One region of the Streptococcus parasalivarius genome, then DNA from elsewhere that is predicted to be linked to it. Evidence: predicted binding sites of a transcription regulator. Region 1 holds the regulator's gene; the other holds the start of a gene.
What was found. Region 1 encodes Rex, which represses fermentation and respiration genes when NADH is low (regulators of the CRP and FNR family bind a similar motif). Its sites were predicted from a motif close to TTGTGAANTANTTCACAA; they were not measured.
Positions count from the first base shown of each region.

Region 2: ACYVQ1_RS06000 (class II fructose-bisphosphate aldolase) is a predicted target of Rex. The motif match lies at 1,631-1,648, and genes of this name have one in related genera.

Region 1 covers NZ_BAABOB010000003.1:86,922-90,045, reverse strand. Annotated here, with positions in the region: gene radC (RadC family protein) at 1-290, shown strand, start outside; gene ACYVQ1_RS03855 (gamma-glutamyl-gamma-aminobutyrate hydrolase family protein) at 348-1,043, opposite strand; gene ACYVQ1_RS03850 (redox-sensing transcriptional repressor Rex) at 1,036-1,695, opposite strand; gene ACYVQ1_RS03845 (DUF1831 domain-containing protein) at 1,838-2,185, opposite strand; gene ACYVQ1_RS03840 (cysteine desulfurase family protein) at 2,187-3,124, opposite strand, start outside.
Region 2 covers NZ_BAABOB010000005.1:95,515-98,638, reverse strand. Annotated here, with positions in the region: gene ACYVQ1_RS06010 (hypothetical protein) at 1-17, opposite strand, end outside; gene ACYVQ1_RS06005 (hypothetical protein) at 50-406, opposite strand; gene ACYVQ1_RS06000 (class II fructose-bisphosphate aldolase) at 707-1,588, opposite strand; tRNA gene ACYVQ1_RS05995 (tRNA-Leu) at 1,734-1,819, opposite strand; gene ACYVQ1_RS05990 (gamma-glutamylcysteine synthetase) at 2,012-3,124, opposite strand, start outside.

The DNA.
Region 1 (3,124 bases):
CGCAGAATCGTATTATTCAGCAAAAGACGGTCTTTATTGGTGGGGTCCGTCGTTCGATTGCTGAGCCACGTGAGATTTTACATTATGCCTGTCATCTGATGGCAACGTCTTTGATTGTGGTTCACAATCATCCTTCGGGGGAAGCCTATCCTAGTCGTAATGATATTGATTTTACTCAAAAGATTAAGCGATCCTGTGACGACTTGGGAATTTGTCTGCTTGATCATCTGATTGTTGGCAAATCAACCTATTATTCCTTTCGTGAGGAGAGGGAGGATTTTGAACTTTAAGGAGAGTCTATCAGTTAAAGACACAAGAAAAGCAACTGAATGCAGTATCAGTTGCTTTTAAAGTTCATTTACGACGTATTCAAAGAGTTTAAGGTCTTCTTCACGTTTGTGTAGGAGAAGCTCTGGATGCCACTGAACACCAAGGTAACGAAGGTCTGGAGTGTTTGATTCAACAGCTTCGATAGTGTTATCCTCAGGGTCACGCGCAATTACACGGAGGTCAGAGGCCAAGTGCTTAATACTCTGATGGTGGAAAGAGTTGATAGAGGTTTCACGACCGTAGATCTCCGCTAACTTACTGTGTTCGTCGATAATCATCTCATGGTAAAGGTAATCAGAAGGCTTGTCCTGCCAGTGTCTTTCAATGTCTTGGTGGAGACTACCACCAAGGGCAACATTCATGAGTTGTGTTCCACGACAGATTGAAAAAATCGGTTTTTTCTGTTTGGTAGCTTCTTCGATTAAGGCCATCTCAAAGAGATCACGCTCGAGGAAAAAGTCATCCTCACTGGCATGATTTTCTTCGTTGTAGAATTTAGGGTCAACGTTTTGACCACCGATGAGGACAAGCTTGTCAATCATGGAGATATAGGTTTTAGCTTCCGAAGGATCGGATACTGGTAGAAGGATTGCTAGACCACCAGCTTTTTGAACTCCTTCTACGAAGCCGGATGGGGCATAAGACCAGTGGATATCTTCATGAGCTGGATTAGGCCTTACATTAGCTGTGATACCGATAATTGGTTTAGTCATTGTTTCTCCTTGATTTTTCTTCTTCTTTCATGAAATAGAGTAGGGTTTGTAGTTCGCTAGTCAAGTCTACATATTGGACCACCACATGGCGTGGCAGATTGAGGTTGACTGGAGAGAAGCAGAGAATGCCTTCGATTCCAGCATCAACCAAAAGCTCAGCCACTTCCTGTGCCTTGACTGATGGCACTGTCAGGATGGCCGTTTTGATATCTTCCTGGGCAATCTTTTCCTTGATTTGAGAGATACCATAGATAGGAATCTTGTCCTCAGTCTCGCTTCCTACCAGTTCGTTATCGTCTGTATCAAAAGCCATAACCAGCTGCATGCGGTTACGTTCTTGAAAACGGTAGTGTAGAAGAGCACGCCCGATATTTCCCACTCCTACAAGGAGTACCTTAGTTGTCGCATTATCATTAAGGAGTTCAGCGAAAAATGTCATCAGCTTACTAACGTCATAACCAAAACCACGGCGACCTAGCTCACCAAAATAGGAGAAGTCACGACGAACAGTGGCAGGGTCAATTCCAATAGCTTCAGCAATTTGTTTGGAACTTGCTTTGTCGATATTTTCACGATGGAATCGTTTGAAAATTCGATAATAGAGAGAGAGACGTTTAGCTGTGGCGTTTGGAATGTTTTTCTCAAATGTCATTGATCGCTTTCCTTTCTTCAATTAGTATGATTCTCTTATATTTTAAGAAAAGTTTGTGAAGATTGCAACAAAATAGTGTAGATGAGGCGATATAAAAAACCTATCACTAGGATAGGCTATTTCTATATATCTAGAAAAAGGTTTAAACTTCTTCTTGCTCAAAAACTTGACGGTCTACCAAACTCTGCATCAAGAAGTAGAATTTTTCTTGTAAGATGTGGTGGTCTTCATTTTTAAAGATATTAACGTTACGAAGACCAGATTTGTCTGTGATTGACAATTTGAAACCTGTCAAATCTTTGTTAATAGTGATTTTGAGTGGGAAACCTTCGCCTGAATTAGGCACTTTTTCGAGAAGGCGGTGCAACTCGTAGTTTCCGATTTTATTTTGCACAAAAGTCGTATCACGTAGAGTGAATTTTTTGACATTAGGACTGATGGTGTAACGGTACTTACAGTCAGTCAAATGAATGCTTTTTTCAAATGCCATGTTAGTCTCCTATGATTTGATTAAGTTTTTCTGCTAGGGCCTGGAGTTCTTCAGCGGTATTTTCCTCTGATAAACTAATGCGAATGGCTGTTTTTAGCTTGTCAGAATCCTTGCCATAGAGGGCCTGGATGACATGACTTGGATCAACAGTTCCAGCAGTACAAGCAGAACCTGTTGAGACAGCAAAGCCTGCGAGGTCTAACAAGGTTAAGAGAGGGCCGTTTTCCTTATCAGGAAAACTGATGTTGATGACGTGAGGTAGGCTAGGTCCTCCACCATTGATTTCATAAGGAATGGTAAGGGAATCTAGAAAGGTCTGACGAATCGTTTCAACGTGCTGGTAATTGTCTTGGTAGTGGTCGCTAGCTTGTTTGTAAGCTGCGGTCATACCTGCAATCCCGACCAGGTTTTCAGTACTGGCACGGCGTTTTTCTTCTTGCTCACCACCGTGGAGTAGGTTGTCAAAATGCAAATCGTTATGATAGAGCAAGCCGACACCTTTAGGTCCGTGGAATTTATGGGCACTAATAGAGAGAAAATCGGCTCCAAGTTCCTCTGGGTGAATAGGAAGCTTTCCTGCTACCTGAACGGCATCGACGTGGAAGGCAGCTTGGTGATTGGCAAGCAAGTCACCAATTTCCTTAATAGGAAGTAATTGGCCAGTCTCATTATTGGCATACATAATAGAAACCAGAATGGTATCGTCACGTAAGGCATCAGCGATTTGTTGGACAGTAATGACTTGATTTTCTGGTTGAATATAGGTTACTTCAAAACCAAAACGCTCTTCCAAGTAGGCCATGGTGTGAAGGACAGAGTGGTGTTCAATAGCAGTTGTAATCAGGTGCTTACCTTTAGCTTGATTGGCTAGGGCGTAACCTTTGATAGCTGTATTGTTTCCTTCAGTCCCACCAGAAGTGAAAATAAGCTTACGAGCAG
Region 2 (3,124 bases), on a different contig from region 1:
GTCATAAAATAAAACATGCCATTATTATAGCATGTTTTACAGTTTCATGTTAGTGGCGGTTAATGACACCATAAGCAATAGTGAATGCAATAGCAGCAATACCTACAACGATTGCCATGACAGCCCAGAAAATAGTCATCGCACGGCGTCCCTTGCGATTGTTAAAAGGAAGTCCCCAACCAATCATGATGACACCTAGCAATCCAAGCCAAATTTTATAAGTGATAACAATTGCCGCATCAAAATAGGCAAAAGAAACCAAACCTAAACCTAGCAAAGAAATCAAATAAGACCACTTACCCTTCAAAAATGAAGGCAAGGCCCAACCAAATAATACTAAACCTAGTAGAGCAAGAGCTCCACCACCAAAAAATACAGGTACAATATAATTATCAAACATATTCATATTATAGCATATCTTAAAAAGTTAGGAAATAGAATCTATCGACCTAAGTGATATCCAATCTTTAAAATTTGTTTCCTCTCAATCACAGATTGATTCGCAGATACTAACTATTTATTTGGGTACAAAAAAACAAGACCCAGAAAGGACCTTGTTTTAATAGCCTAATTGCGCTTTGTTTGCACTACATCTATAATCAAAAGGGACTGACATTTAGAAAGTGTGGCAAATCTGTGGCAAAACACAAGAAAAAGGCTTATCCATATTGGACAAACCCTTTCATTTCAAGCTTATATAGTCTAATTAAGCTTTGTTTGCTGAACCGAATACGTCGATACGTTCTTCAACAGCTTCTGTAATAGCTTCGAAACCTGGTTTCAAGAATTTACGTGGGTCGAAGAGTTTCTTCTTGTCGTATTCTGCTTCATTTGCTTCGTATTCAGCAACAAATTTACGTGTTGCGTTAGCAAATGCGATTTGACATTCAGTGTTAACGTTAACTTTAGCAACACCAAGTTTGATAGCTTCTTGGATTTGATCATCAGGAATACCTGATCCACCGTGCAATACGATTGGGAAGTTAGGAACAGCTTCTGTCAATTTTTGCAAGTGGTCAAGGTGAAGTCCGCTCCAGTTTTCTGGGTAAGGACCGTGGATGTTACCGATACCTGCTGCAAGGAAGTCGATACCAGTTGCAACCATAGCTTTAGCATCTTCGATTGGTGCCAATTCACCATCACCGATGATACCATCTTCTTCACCACCGATTGTACCAACTTCAGCTTCAACTGATACACCGTTAGCGTGTGCAAATTCAACAACTTTAGCTGCTTTTTCAAGGTTTTCTTCAACTGGAAGGTGTGAACCGTCAAACATAACTGAAGTGTAACCTACACGGATACATTCCAAAGCGTCATTGTAGTGACCGTGGTCAAGGTGAATAGCAACTGGTACAGTGATACCCATTGATTCAACCAATTCTTCGATAAGGACTTTACACAATTTGTAACCACCCATGTACTTAGCTGCACCCATAGAAGTTTGGATAAGTACTGGAGCTTGTTTAGCTTCTGCTGCACGCAAGATAGCTTGAGTCCACTCAAGGTTGTTTGTGTTAAATCCACCAACTGCGTAACCATTATCACGAGCTGCTTGGACAAATTTTTCTGCTGAAACGATTGCCATTATAAAGGCCTCCTATATTTTTTTGGGTTTGAACCCGTTTACAAGTTTATTCTATCACAATTGAACTCAAAAAACTAGCTTTTCTACAATTTGTAAGCGTTTTGATTTTTTAATACAAAAAAACCAGTCATGTGACTGGTTACTCTGCGGAAAGAGGGACTTGAACCCTCACGACCTAAAGCGGTCACAGGATCCTTAGTCCTGCGCGTCTGCCAATTCCGCCATTTCCGCTAACAACATTAGTTATTATATCAAGATTGACAACTCATGTCAATACTTTTTTGAAAGTTTTTTAGTAACTTTCTCTTGTCTCTTTCGAAACAACTATTATATAATACCATTTATTGTTTGCTGACGTCAATACTTTTTTGACTTTTTTAAAATTTTTTAGCAAAAGTTATCTATCATATCTCTAGTCAAAGGTTAAGCTAAACTCTTATTCAGCCTATCTAATTTCTCTCTAAGGGGAGCTAAGTAAACTTCTTCTCCAAAACCACGTGATTTTAAGCCATCCTCAGCACAAGACAATAACGATTCTGTCAAAGGTAAAATCATTTTGAGGTCTGTAGCAGAAATATCTTTTTTCGAAAATAAACGACGAATTCTAGGGTAATCATAGTCAAATGCTTCAAAAAAAGGTGAGTCATTCAAAATATTTTCTAGATTTACCAAATTGACTAAAAGACCAAGGTGAAAGGCTGCTGGCGCAAAGGTTGATGAGAAAGGTTGGGTACATACACTACGAAACTCAATAGTCCCTCGTGTCGTTAAATCATGGAATTGATAAGAACGATGAGTCTTAAAATCTTCCTCACTTGGGTCAATAGTGACTACTTCGCCACGAATAGAGTGTGCTTTGATAGATGGCGTACTTAGATAGTCTTTAGCACGTATTGGTTCAAAATAGTAGGTTTCGTCACCACGCTTAGCAGTAAAAAGGGCTGTCTCAGACAAGTAAGAAAAATAGTCATCTTCATTCTTAAATACCTTGGGAAATACTCCTGCATTTTCCTCAAACACACCATGCATGGAATTCTCCCAGAAAACATCACGGGAAAGCGCAAGATCCCAATCAGAACCCCAAAATTCAGAGTTTGCCAATAATACCGCCTTGGGTCCCTCTATTTGATTAAAAGCATTTAGAACCCTCAAATAGGATGTTTTTGATACATCTAACTGTACCTGACTTCCACAGATAAAAGAGCCATATTCAGGATAATCGTGAAAGAAAGAATCATTCTTTGCTTTAGAGAGCTCGAGAAAATCCATAAGCATCTCATAACGAGGAGATTTAACAGGTCTATTATCATTCTTTGCCCAGTTTGGATTCACGCCCCATCCTTGCAACTCATGATTATGATCGCGAAGATAGGGTTGAATCATACTGAGGTAAGTATCCAGACGTTCCTCAACCTCAGAAATTCTCTCAGCCTTTGCAAAAGCAAACTCGATCGTATTGTATGAAACTTCAAAAAGAATCATGTCTCCAGAAGTTTTATCAATAAGCTGAATAGGATTATTATCAGAATCATACTT